Regions from separate parts of the Halomonas sp. 141 genome, predicted to be linked through region 3. Evidence: predicted binding sites of a transcription regulator. Region 3 holds the regulator's gene; each other region holds the start of a gene.

Region 1 (3,340 bases), on a different contig from region 3:
GAAGCCATCCCGCTGTGCAGGCGAGAGCATGCCCTGCTCGTCCAGCGGCAGGGCGAGGAACCAAATAGCCGGTTCAGGCATCGCACCCAGCCGAAACACGATGCCCAGACGCGCCTGACCCAGCCAGGGCTCGGGCCAGGCGTGCTCGGCCTGCTCGAAGCCGCGCAGGGTATCCCGCGAGCAGGGCACCACACGACGCCCCATATGGTAGAGCGTCACGTCGGCACCGTTGCGGGTAAAGAACTCATCGAGGGTAGTAATTGGTTGCATGACATCCTTCCGCATTTCAAGCGTGCACTCTACCTTGATGCTCGGTCACTGTCAGCCGTAACCGTTGATAAAACCATACCTTATCGTCGCGGTGGTCAAAAAGTGAGCAACATTCCCCAAGCCCCGTGGGAGTAGCCGTTGCGACACCTTTCCATAGTTTATCCACAGTCTCTTGCAGGTTTTCTGTGAATCTGTGCATAAACGCGTTGGCCATGCCTCTCGGTGGCAAGTTACCCACAGAGTTGGGATAATCACGCCGACCATTCCTTATGAGTAGACTGTTTATGAGCGTCCATCAACAGCTTCAAACCGCGCTTCTTGAGCTTGAAGCCGCGATGAAAGCCGCCAACCTATGGCGCACCCCTCTTCCAGAGGCGAGCGCGTTTGCCAGTCAGGAGCCCTTTTGTGTGGATACCATGTCGCTGCCCCAGTGGGTGCGCTATGTGTTCGTGGCCCGATTGACCGCACTGGTCGAGGCCCAGGCGACCCTGCCCGCCAGGTGTGAGGTAGCGCCCGCCATGGCCGCTTATCTGATGCAGGAGAAAGTGCGCGCCAGCGACCAGGTGCTGGTCATTCGCGCCATGGAAAGAGTCGACCAGCTGGTGACGGACAACTGAACAGGTAGCCGCCAGCGCGGCGCTGCCGTGCTTCTCAACCAAACAGGCCCGGAGCAAATGCCCCGGGCCTGTTTGGTTGGATGGGTAGCCCCGCATCTTCTAGAAGCGGTAGCTGAGACCCGCCATGACCACAATGGGGTCGATTTCGACGGTGCCCGCTGCGGCGCCATTCACCGTGGCGTCCGTATCGATGTCCAGATACCAGGCGGCGGCATTGAGCGCCCAGTTACCGTCGATCAGCAGGTCGATACCCAGTTGGCCTGCCAGTCCCCAGGAGTCGTCCAGGTCCAACTCACCAATCGCCAGCTGTTCGTCCGAGAAGCGCGTGTAGTTGATACCGGCGCCAATGTAGGGCTGAACCCGTGCCTGGGTGCCGCCCAGCGGGTAATACTGCAGCGTCAGGGTGGGTGGCAGGTGCTTGGTCGAGGCAAGGTTCTCGCCGTTCAGGGCAATGTCGTGCTTGAAGGGCAGTGCGGCCAGCAGTTCGACGCCCATCTTGTCATGAAAGCGATAGCCCAGCGTAAAGGCGAAGTCGGTCTTGTCCTGAACGTCCACCGACAGGGCGCCATCGGCCAGCGCGCCGTTGTCGCTTTTGGGTGACACTTGTGCCACGCCCACGCGGGTAAAGAAATCACCTGCGCCGTAGGCAAAGGCCTGGCTGCTAGCGGCCAGCGTTGCAGCGGCCAGACTGGCAGCGATGAGAGTAGAGGGTTTGAACGGGCGCATAATGTTGCTCCTGACCATGATTAAGGTAAGTGGTTCGCGATCCATGGCGCCACTATAACCAGCCAGAAGCGGTGGGTTATTGACCTGAGGCAAAGAGCGGTGCGCAAGCGGCCAACAATGCAAGAGACCTCCTGCAAGGCGGGGCCTTGACGAGGAGGTCTCGGATGACTGCTTGCCGATGCTCACCGCCTGCCGAAGCAGGCGATGAGGTTGGCATGCTGGCCAAGAGCCGTGGCTAAAAATCGTCGCCAGGCGTAATGGTCAGGATCAGCGTTCGATGTGCTGGTACTCACCGGCATCGGCGGTCATGTTGCTGACGACCAGGATGGCGATGAAGGAGGCGATGAATCCGGGAATGATTTCGTAGACACCCGGGCCACCCAGGAAGGAGCCGCTCCAGCCCAGCGAAATCCAGATCATCACGGTGGCGGCACCGACGATCATGCCCGCCAGCGCGCCGGCACCGTTGGTGCGCGGCCACATCAGCGCGAGGATGATCAGCGGACCAAAGGCGGCGCCAAAGCCTGCCCAGGCGTTACTGACCAGCCCCAGCACCTGCGAGTCTTCATTGGAAGCAATGATGGCGGCCACGATACCCACCAGCACGACGCACACACGGCCCACCGCCACGCACTGCTGCTCGGTGGCATTCTTGTGCAGGAACAGGCGGTAGAAGTCCTCCGTCAGCGAAGAGGAGGAGACCAGCAGCTGGCTTGAGATGGTGCTCATGATCGCTGCCAGCAGCGCCGCGTACAGGAAGCCGGTGATCAACGGGTGGAAGAGCAGGTTGGCCAGCACGATGAAGATGGTTTCAGGATCCTGGATGTCCAGGCCGTTACGTACCGCAAAGGCGCGGCCCGCCAGGCCCAGCGACACGGCACCGATCAGCGAGACCAGCATCCAGCCCATGCCGATGTTACGCGCCACAGGCACGTCTTCTTGTGAGCGAATGGCCATGAAGCGAACGATGATATGCGGCTGACCAAAATAGCCCAGGCCCCAGGTCACCGCCGACAGCCAGCCCACGAACGTCAGCCCCGTGGTCCAGGAGAGCAGCGTGGGATCGACGCTATTGAGTGTCTCCGAGGCCTGTGAGAAACCACCGCCGCCGTCACCGAACAGCACCACCGCAGGCATGATGATCAAGGCCAACATCATGATGCAGCCCTGCACGAAGTCGGTCATGCTCACGGCCAGGAAGCCACCTACCACGGTATAGATCAGGACCACGCCGAGGGTAATGATGACGCCCATGGCGTAGTTGCTCATGTCGCCAAAGTTGTACACCCCGGTAAAGGCCGTTTCGAACAGCTTGCCACCGGCCACCAGGCCCGAGGCGGTATACACGGCAAAGAAGATCACGATCACGATGGCCGACACGGTGCGCAGTGCCAGCGCACGGGTCGGGAATCGGTTGGCCAGAAACGCCGGGATGGTAATCGCGTTGCCGTAATGAATGGTCTGCTCGCGCAGGCGAGGCGCGACCAGTATCCAGTTGAGCAGTGCGCCCACCAGCAGGCCAATGCCGATCCAGGCAGAGCCCAGCCCAGACACGAACATGGCCCCGGGCAAGCCCAGCAGCAGCCAGCCGCTCATGTCGGAGGCCCCTGCCGAGAGTGCCGCGACCTGTGGGCTGAGGGTACGCCCCCCCAGCATGTAATCTTCCGAGGAAGAAGTCGCTTTGCGCATGGCATAAATGCCAATGGCGATCATGAGCGCAAAATATC
Region 2 (3,340 bases), on a different contig from region 3:
GGTGCGAGTCGTACAGCGGTGGCAGGTTACGAATGACCGGATAGATGGTGCCTGCGCTGCGCGCCGTATTGGAGGGCGTAAAAGGGGCCAGAATGCCATCGGCGATCATCACCGCGTAACCCAGGGTCAGCGTGCGCTTGCCCATGGCGTGCACCAGCCACAGCGAGATCCGCCGCCCCAGCCCGGTCTTTTCATACCCCAGGGCAAACATGAAGGCACCGAAAATCAGCCAGACGGTAGCGTTGGTGAACCCCGAAACCGCCCAGGCGAAGGCCTGGTTGGCAGCGTTGAAGCCGTCGTTGGCCAGCTGCTCCGGGGAGAACAGCACCCAGCGGGAAAGCAGCGCCACCAGGGTAACGCCGACCAGCCCGATGACCGCGCCGGGCAGGGGTTCCAGAATCAGGCCGACCACACAGCCCAAAAAGATGGCGAAGAAGTACCAGGCATGGGGCGGTAGCCCGGCCGGGGTGGGCAGCAGGGCGATCACCAGCGTGGTGGCCAGTGGCGCGAGCAGCGGCCAGCGAGAGCGGAGCGAAGTGCTGAGGTTCATGGCGACCTCTCGATAAGGTTATCGGCAAGCCGTAGCGCCTTGCCTGAGTGAGCACAGCAGAGATGAGATCCAGCGTGGTGTTTCACGGGTGTCAGGGAAAGCATAGGCAAGGCAAGTCGCGGTTTATTTGATCTATATCAATCATGCTTTAGATCAAGGCCGAGGGCCTGTCGGGCTGTGATAACGTCGCTTCATCAGCAGGGCGGCAGGCCGTGCGCTGGCCGGCGTCGCGTCATGAGAATTGCGTCATGAGAAGTCCGTAATGAGAATTGCGTCATGAGTAGTGCAGCCGCACAGGGGGGTGCCATGCAGCAGCAGGATGTGGATATCGTCATCGTCGGCGGTGGGGGCGCTGGCCTGCGGGCCGCCATAGCGGCCGCCGAGCAGGCCAAGCAGGGCGGTCACGCGCAGCGCATTGCGCTGGTCTCCAAGGTGTATCCCATGCGTTCCCACACGGTGGCGGCCGAAGGGGGCGCGGCGGCGGTGACCAGTGACGAGGACTCGTTTCAGGCGCACTTCGACGACACGGTTTCTGGGGGCGACTGGCTGGTGGAGCAGGGCGTGGTGGACTACTTCGTGCGCCACGCCTATCAGGAACTGGTGCAGATGGAGCGCTGGGGGTGCCCCTGGAGCCGCCAGCCCGATGGCCGCATACAGGTGCGCCGCTTTGGTGGCATGAAAACGGCGCGCACCTGGTTTGCTGCCGACAAGACCGGCTTCCATATGCTGCACACGCTGTTTCAGACCTCGCTGAAATACCCCGAGATCGAACGCTTCGACGAGTACTTCGTGCTGGACCTGGCGGTGCACGAAGGGGCCGTGGTGGGCGTCATTGCCCTGCAGGTCGCCACGGGTGAGCTGCTGCTGTTGCGTGCCAAGGCGGTGGTGTTGGCCACCGGCGGGGCGGGGCGGCTGTTTCGCTTCAACACCAATGCGGGCATCGTCACCGGTGACGGCATGGCCATGGCCTACCGCCACGGCGTGGCGCTGCGCGACATGGAGTTCGTGCAGTACCACCCCACCGGCCTGCCCGGCTCGGGCATCCTGATCACCGAAGCGTGCCGGGGGGAAGGCGGTATCCTGCTCAACAATGAGGGTTACCGCTACCTGCAGGATTACGGCCTGGGGCCGGAAACCCCCTTGGGCAAGCCGGAAAACAAGTACATGGAGCTGGGCCCTCGAGACAAGCTTTCCCAGGCGTTCTGGCAGGAGCAGCAAGCCGGGCGCACCGGCAAGTTTGGCGACAGCGACGTGGTCTATCTCGACCTTCGTCACTTGGGCGCCGACTATCTGCATGAGCGCCTGCCGTTCATCTGCGAGCTGGCCAAATCCTATATCAACGTCGACCCCGTCAAGGAGCCGATCCCGATTCGGCCTGCGGTGCACTACACCATGGGCGGCATCGAAACCGATCCCCAGTGCGAAACGACCATTGCAGGCCTGTACGCCGCCGGGGAGTGTGCGTCGGTGGGCCTGCATGGGGCCAACCGGCTGGGCTCCAACTCGCTGACCGAGCTGCTGGTCTTTGGCCGCTTGGCCGGGGAGCAGGCCAGCCAGCGGGCCGCCCGCACCGACTGGGTGGCGCTGCCGGTCTTGCAGGCGCAGGCCCAGCGGCAGCAGGCGCGGCTGGCCACGCTATGCGATGGCCAGGGCAGCGGTGAATCCTGGGTGACGCTCAAGCACGCCATGGTGCAGGCCATGGAGAGCGGCTGCGGCATTTACCGCACCGAAGCAGGCATGCAGCAGGCGTTGGACACCCTCCGCCAGCTGCGCCAGCGCTATGCCCAGGTGCGGGTCAGTGACACCAGCAAGATCTTCAATACCGAGCTGCTGGAGTGCCTGGAGTTTGGCTACGGGCTGGAGATCGCCGAGGCGTCGTGCCTGGCCGCGTTGGAGCGTCGCGAATCCCGGGGTGCCCACCAGCGTCTGGACGAGGGCCTGCAGGCCCGTGACGATGTGGGCTATCTCAAGCATAGCCAGGTGTTTTACCAGGGTGACGCGCCCGCCGAGCTACGCTGGCAGGCGGTGGATACCCGCTTTTCGGCCCCGGCCGCGCGGGTTTACGGGGATGCGGCCAAGGGAGGCAAGGCATGAACAAGCACATCAGCATCAAGCGTTACCTGCCCGACAGCGCAGCGGATCCCTACTGGCAAACCTACGACGTTGCGGTGGAGGACAGCACCTCGCTTCTCGACGCGCTGAACCATATCAAGGAGCAGCAGGACAGCACGCTGAGCTACCGCTGGTCTTGCCGAATGGCGATTTGTGGCTCCTGCGGCGTCATGGTCAACGGCATTCCCAAGCTGGGCTGTAAAACCTTCCTGCGCGACTACTCTGGCGAGATTCGTATCGAACCACTGGCGCACTTCCCTGTTCAGCGGGACCTGGTCGTGGACATGGCGCTGTTCCTGGAGCACCTGGCGGCGGTGAAGCCCTACCTGATCGAACAGGACCCGGTGCAGACCTTCGATCCCGGCCAGGCGCAGCCCCACACACAAACGCCCGAACAGCTGGCGCGCTATCGGCAGTTTGCCAACTGCATCAACTGTGGCCTGTGCTATTCGGCGTGCCCGCAGTTTGGCTTGAACCCGGAGTTTCTGGGGCCTGCGGCGCTGACCCTGGCGCACCGCTACAACCTGGATAGCCGGGACCAGGGCAAACGCCAGCGCATGGCGCAGCTCAACCGCCATGATGGTGTCTGGAGCTGTACCTTCGTGGGCTTCTGCTCGCAGGTATGCCCCAAGCACGTCGACCCAGCCGCTGCGGTCAACCAGGGCAAGGTCGAGGCCG
Region 3 (3,340 bases):
GGCGCGTTGCTGATGGGTGCCTTCGGACTGGGCACCCTGCCAGCCCTGCTGGCCACCGGCCTGGCGGCTCGCCAGATGGGCCAGCTCATTCGCCACCCCGCCACGCGTACCGTGGCCGCCTTGACCATCATCGGCTTTGCCCTGTGGCAACTGTGGTCGCTGCTGCCGACGGCCCTCCACCCATAGCTTGATATAGCTCAACGCTTTGCCCGCTTCGATGCCTTAGCATGCAGGCATATGTCGGCCGGTGGCCCGCCACCTGGCTACTTTGCCCTGTTACCACGGAGCGTCTCTTCATGCCCCTTGCCTCTGCTGCCACCGTACCTCCTCACCTCGCAGCGGCCGAGACCCCTGCCTGGGACGAGGCCCTGCTGCGCCGTTACGACACCAGCGGCCCACGCTATACGTCCTACCCTACGGCACTCTCCTTTGACGCAGACATCGGTGCCGACGACGTCACTGAAGCCCTGGCGCGCAGCAATGCCAGCCAGCGGCCGCTCTCCCTGTACGTGCACGTGCCCTTTTGCCGCAAGATCTGCTTCTACTGCGCCTGCAACAAGATCGCCACCAAGAATACCCAGCTGGCCGAACCCTACCTATCGCGCCTCGATCGTGAAATGGTGTTGACCTCTCGCCATCTGGATACTCGGCGGCCCGTGCAGCAGCTGCACTGGGGCGGTGGCACCCCAACGTTCCTGACCCTGGCGCAAATGAGCGACCTGGTAGACAGGCTGGACGCGAGATTTGGGCTCTCCAACGCTCCTGACCGCGATTACGCCATCGAGATCGACCCCCGCGAAGCAGATGTCTTTACCCTGCGCCACCTGCAGTCGCTGGGTTTCAATCGCCTCAGCCTGGGCGTCCAGGACCTGAACCCCAGGGTGCAGGCGGCCATCAACCGCGTGCAGCCCAAGGTCATGACCGAAACCCTGATGGACGAAGCGCATCGGCTGGGCTTTCGTTCCCTCAATCTGGATCTGATTTACGGGCTACCGTTTCAGACCGAGCAGAGCTTTGCCGACACGCTTGGCCAGGTCATCGACCTCAACCCGGCCCGCTTGTCGGTGTTCAATTACGCCCACATGCCCAGCCGCTTTGCCCCCCAGCGGCGCATCAGCGAAACAGACCTGCCCAGCGCCGACGAGAAGTTGGCGATCCTGCGCACCACCATCGAGATGCTCACTCAGGCAGGCTACGTGCATATCGGCATGGACCACTTTGCCCGCCCGGACGACAGCCTCGCCCAGGCACAGCGCCAGGGCACTCTGCAGCGTAACTTCCAGGGCTACTCCAGCCACGCCCAGTGCGACCTGATTGGCCTGGGCGTTTCGGCCATTTCCCGTATCGATGATCTGTATGCCCAGAACCCCACCCAGCTGGCCGCGTATGAAGCGGCATTGGATGAAGGTCGGCTGGCAACCGTCAAAGGAGTACGTTTAAATAAGGACGACCTAATACGGAGAGACGTCATCGAGCGCCTGATGTGCGATATGGAAATTGACCTGGCCAGCGTTGGCCAGCGCTGGCACATCGACGCGCCTGCCTACTTCGCCAGTGCGCTGGAGCATCTGCAGCCTGCCGAGCGGGATGGCCTGCTGCAGCGCGAAGGGAACCGCCTGCGGGCAACGCCGACCGGGCGGCTGCTGATTCGCCACCTGGCCATGGCGTTCGATGCGCGCCTGCAAACCCAGTCATCGCAACGCTACTCGAAGATCGTATAAACGGCACCTTGAGACATCCACCCCCTGACCCTATGATGGCTAATGAAAAGGGAGAACAACATGCCATATCCTGCCAGCCAACGACGTTCACTGCTGCAAGAGGCGCGCTGCCAGACCTGCAGCCTCAGCTCGCTGTGCCTACCGCTCGCCCTGGAGCTGGAGGATATGAGCCAGTTCGACGCCATCATCCGCCGCCGCGCACCGCTCAAGAAGGGCGAACCGCTGTTTCGCCAGGGCGATGCGTTCACCAGCGTCTATGCGGTACGTTCCGGCAGCCTGAAACAGGTGACCAGCGAAGGCAACGGCAACGACCAGTTGACCAATTTCTATCTGCCCAGCGAGCTGGTAGGGTTGGATGGTATCGATGAGGAGCAGTATCCCGGCAGCGTGATTGCCCTGGAAACCACCTCGGTGTGCGAGATTCCTTTCGACCGCCTGGACACCCTATCGGAAGAGCTGCCGGAACTGCGCGGCCAGCTTTACCGCAGCATGAGCAAGGAGCTGCGCGATGATCGGCGCATGATGCGCCTGCTATCACGCAAAACTGCCGACCAGCGGCTGGCCAGCTTCCTGATTACCCTCTCTGACCGCTTCCGGCGACGCGGCTACTCGCCCTACAGCTTCCGGCTCTCCATGTCCCGCGCCGATATGGGGAACTACCTGGGGCTGGCCGTCGAGACCGTCAGCCGCATCCTGAGCCGCTTTCAGCAACAGAACGTGGTGGCCGTCTCGGGCCGAGAGGTCAATATTCTCGACCTGCAGCGGCTCATCACCCTGGCCGAAGAAGAGGAGCAGGCGATCAGCTCACGTTGAACGCCTGAATGCGCCCTTCCATCAGCGCCGCCTGTTTGGCTTCCAGCCCCACGAAGTCGAACAGCGCCCGGTCGGCCAACTGGGAAGGCGCTACATTGGTGACGGCCTTGAACATGCTCTCCAGCCGCCCCGGGTGCTTCTTGTCCCATTCGGCCAGCATGTCCTTGACGATCTGACGCTGCATATTGGGCTGCGACCCGCACAGGTTGCAGGGAATGATCGGAAACTCCATCAGCCGTGAGAATTCGGCAATGTCCGCCTCCTTGCAGTAGGCCAAGGGGCGGATCACGATGTTCTTGCCGTCGTCGGACAGCAGCTTGGGCGGCATGGCCTTCAGGGTTCCGCCAAAGAACATGTTGAGAAACAGCGTCTCGAGGATATCTTCCCGGTGGTGGCCCAGGGCAATCTTGTTGGCGCCGATCTCCTCGGCAAACCCGTAGAGCGACCCGCGACGCAGTCGCGAGCAGAGCGCGCAGGTGGTCTTGCCTTCCGGGGTTTTCTCCTTCACCACCGAATAGGTATCCCGCTCCAGAATGTGGTACTCCACACCCAGCCTATCAAGGTAACGGGGCAACACGTGCTCGGGAAAGCCCGGTTGTTTCTGGTCGAGGTTGACCGCCACCAGGGAAAAGTTGACCGGCGCATTGCGCTGCAGATTGCGCAGGATTTCCAGCATGGTGTAGCTGTCCTTGCCGCCCGACAGGCATACCATGACCCGATCCCCCTCATCGATCATGTTGTAATCGATGATGGCGTTGCCCACTTCACGACGAAGACGCTTTTGCAACTTGTTGAATTCGCGCTTC
Region 4 (3,340 bases), on a different contig from region 3:
ACCTGGGTCCAGTAGACCTTAATGTCACCGTCCTTGAGGCGGCGACTTTGGGCTACCGCATCAAAGCCCACCCACGAAGGGATAGTGCCCTCAGGGAGTTTCCAGATCTCCTCCGCATCACGGCGATGCTCGGGGTTGGTGACCACGCGGTCGGCAGGCAGGCGGTGAGCAAAGGTGCCCACCTCTCGCGCCGTGCCACAGGCAGACGGCTGGCCAGTGAGGGAGAAAGGACTGTTGCCCGGCTCTGAAATTTTGCCGGTGAGCAGGTGGAGGTTGTAAATCAGATTGTTGATCCACACCCCGCGGGTATGCTGATTGACCCCCATGGTCCAGAAGGTCATCACCTTCTTATCAGGGTTAGCATAAAGCTCCGCCAGGGCTTCAAGGCGACTTTCAGAGACGCCGGACTCTCGCGCGGCTCGCTCTAAAGTATAGGGCGCAACATAGTCGGCGAACTCCTCGAAGCTCATATCCGTCCAGCTATTGGCGTTATCGGCGTTCTTCGCCGCCTGTTGCAGTGGGTGCTCGTCGCGCAGGCCATAGCCGATATCATCGGTGCCGAGCGCAAAGTTGACATGCTTATCAACGAATGATCGGTTTACCCGGTCGGTCTGAATAATATGGTTGGCGATGTAGTTAAGGATCACGATATCCGCATTGGGCGACATAATCATGGGGATATCGGCCAACTCAAAGCTGCGGTGCTCAAAAGTCGACAGCACGGCAACCTGGGTGTCCGGGAAAGAGAGCCTACGGTCGGTCACGCGGGTCCAGAGCACCGGGTGCATCTCAGCCATGTTAGAGCCCCACAGCACAAAGGCATCTGCATGTTCAATATCGTCGTACACGCCCATGGGCTCATCCGAGCCGAAGGTGCGCATAAAGCCGAATACCGCCGAGGCCATACAGTGGCGGGCGTTGGGGTCGATATTGTTCGAGCGCAGCCCGGCTTTAAATAGCTTACTGGCCGCGTAGCCTTCCCAGATCGTCCACTGGCCAGAGCCAAACAGCGCGACGCTCTCTGGGCCATGTTCACGAATGGCGCTGGTGATTTTTTCCGCCATAAGGTCGAGCGCTTCATCCCAGGAGACCGGCTCGAAATCGCCATCTTTCGCGTATTGACCGTTGCGCTTACGCAGTAGCGGCTGGGTTAAGCGATCCTCCCCATAGAGAATTTTGGAAAGAAAATAGCCTTTAACACAGTTAAGCCCCCGGTTCACTTCGGACTGGTTATCACCGTGAGTCGCCACGATTTGGCCGTTATAGGTGCCAACCATGACGCTACAGCCGACACCGCAAAAACGGCAAGGTGCTTTATCCCACTGCAAGCGGTTCAGATCAGCATGGGTAATTAGATTGCTGGCGCCGGCGGGAATCGACATCCCCGCCGTAGCAGCGGCCACCGCTGCGGCGTTCGCCTTTACAAACTCTCGGCGTGTTAGTTTCATTGCTCCCCCTCCTGTACGTGCGGCTCATCCGCTGACAGAGCATCAACGACTTCGTGATAAACAAAGGCGGCGTCAATAACGCCAGGCTGCTCGCGTACGTGATCCATTAAAGCCAATAGTTGTTGTTCGTCAGTATGTTCGGCGACGACCACGAGCTTTCCAGCCGCGTCTTCGCCCATCACTTCGCCAACGCTATGTTGGGTAATCCACTCCGCTGTCTGCTTCAGCGCCTCGGGCCGCGCATGAACGATAAAGCTAATGATGTGCAGCAGTTGATCAGCCATAGACGGTATCTTTTGTTATCAGTGAGATTGCCTGGTTAGGGCAGGCGGAGTAGCAAGCACCACAGCCGGTGCAGCTTTCTAAGTGGATCTCAGGTTGCGGTGGCCGACCACCGGGGCGCAGCGGAAAGCGAATTACGTTCCACTCGCAGGCGTCCTGGCAGCTTTGGCAATGGATACTCGCCAGTGCCAAGCAGTGCGGCTGAACTTCAGCTTGCCAAGCAAAGGCTTCGCTAACGCTACCGCCGCGCTCTATCGCCTGTGGCGCGCATACCGTTGCGCAGTCACCGCACAGTGAGCAGCCCGCTTGGGCAAAGCTAAGCTCGGGATAGCCACCGCCACCGCGGGACAAAATGCCTTCCGGGCACGCGTCGATGCAGGCGTTACAACCGGTACAGAGGTCGAGAAAGGCAGCTCTGCTCCAGGGCGGCCGACGCACATCATCACGCCCTGACAAGCGGCGAAAAAGATTGCGCCGATTATTATTGTTATCCGTGCGCGTCATGAGCATTCCTGCGTTAAAAGAATGTTAACCACTTTATTTAGCAGCGGTTAACACCTTTAAAGTGATCAGATAGAAGCTTGTGACACTGCTATAGCGGCGGGCCAGGGGGGCCTGCAAACATTTGATACATCCACACCAAAAAGCCATAGCCCCCCACCACCGCTACGGCCAAAATGGGAAAGAGCAACACGACAATAAACAGAAAAAGCCCTCGTTCTTGACGCTTGAGGGGCGCTTCCTCTTCTATTATTGGATGAGATTTTTTTGACATAGATAACTCCACAGGGGAAGAACACACCGCTGTAGATGTGTGTTAAAATAGTTATATTTAGAGCGTAGCAACTAAGCCCTGATTTGTCACTTGATCTAGATCAATTTTTCCAAGTTCGTCACTATATCGTTCGCCACCCTGTTTTTTTCCACAAGGGTGACGCAGAGAGGGTCTTGAACCGCCTGTTGATAACTTATTCAGTCAACCGAGTCATGCTGGATGTGCGCCCGGTATTCTCTACGCCGCATGAAGGGCACGCTGGGCTGGCCCACGCCCAGCAGGAGAAGCCGAAACTCCCGCTACACGTGCTTTCCACTGGTCAACAACCCATCATTCGCTTCATTGGACATATTGACAAAGCGATCAACACACGCTACTTCACGCCCTGGATAGAGCAGCTCATCCTGTGGATAAAACAGGGGAAAACCCCTTTCTTATTTGTGCATACTGCAGACAACCGTGAGTCTCCCCAGATGGCTCGTCACCTCTATCGCCTGGTGCAGGCCAAGGCGGCTTTGGCGGACCTGACGCCCTTCGCCGAGGAAAAGCAGAGCCAGCTGTTTTAGGCTGGCTCACTGGCAAGCCTACCCTTGATCGGATAAATTGCGCGTTCTTTCGGAAAAGCACGCTGGCAATCTCTTTTTTCCGAACATCGGTGCAATCTGCCGATATCGACCCATTACAATCGAACTGAAACAGGTGATTTATGGCAAAACTTGCACATGCACAGTGGTCATCTCGTATGGGCTTTGTGCTGGCCGCGGCGGGCTCCGCTGTTGGCCTGGGCAATATCTGGCGCTTCTCATACATGGTGGGCGACAGCGGTGGCGCCGCC

The links. Region 3 encodes FNR, which switches genes on or off when oxygen is low (the NO sensors DNR and NnrR bind a similar motif). Its sites were predicted from a motif close to TTGATNTANATCAA; they were not measured.
Region 1: CWI66_RS11365 (OmpW/AlkL family protein) is a predicted target of FNR. The motif match lies at 1,693-1,706, and genes of this name have one in related genera.
Region 2: frdA (fumarate reductase (quinol) flavoprotein subunit) is a predicted target of FNR. The motif match lies at 678-691, and genes of this name have one in related genera.
Region 4: napE (periplasmic nitrate reductase, NapE protein) is a predicted target of FNR. The motif match lies at 2,596-2,609, and genes of this name have one in related genera.

What each region holds. Positions count from the first base shown of each region.
Region 1 covers NZ_PINZ01000023.1:38,329-41,668, forward strand. The annotation lists gene CWI66_RS11355 (DUF3549 family protein) at 1-270, opposite strand, end outside; gene CWI66_RS11360 (YqcC family protein) at 555-887, shown strand; gene CWI66_RS11365 (OmpW/AlkL family protein) at 987-1,613, opposite strand; gene putP (sodium/proline symporter PutP) at 1,881-3,340, opposite strand, start outside.
Region 2 covers NZ_PINZ01000046.1:6,858-10,197, forward strand. The annotation lists gene CWI66_RS14930 (anion permease) at 1-550, opposite strand, end outside; gene frdA (fumarate reductase (quinol) flavoprotein subunit) at 857-2,644, shown strand; gene CWI66_RS14940 (succinate dehydrogenase/fumarate reductase iron-sulfur subunit) at 2,641-3,340, shown strand, end outside.
Region 3 covers NZ_PINZ01000005.1:18,579-21,918, forward strand. The annotation lists gene CWI66_RS03835 (sulfite exporter TauE/SafE family protein) at 1-186, shown strand, start outside; gene hemN (oxygen-independent coproporphyrinogen III oxidase) at 297-1,721, shown strand; gene fnr (fumarate/nitrate reduction transcriptional regulator Fnr) at 1,782-2,534, shown strand; gene ttcA (tRNA 2-thiocytidine(32) synthetase TtcA) at 2,521-3,340, opposite strand, start outside.
Region 4 covers NZ_PINZ01000018.1:54,223-57,562, forward strand. The annotation lists gene napA (nitrate reductase catalytic subunit NapA) at 1-1,448, opposite strand, end outside; gene CWI66_RS10065 (chaperone NapD) at 1,445-1,732, opposite strand; gene CWI66_RS10070 (ferredoxin-type protein NapF) at 1,725-2,240, opposite strand; gene napE (periplasmic nitrate reductase, NapE protein) at 2,323-2,505, opposite strand; partial or broken gene CWI66_RS10080 (DUF72 domain-containing protein) at 2,634-3,071, shown strand; gene CWI66_RS10085 (sodium-dependent transporter) at 3,212-3,340, shown strand, end outside.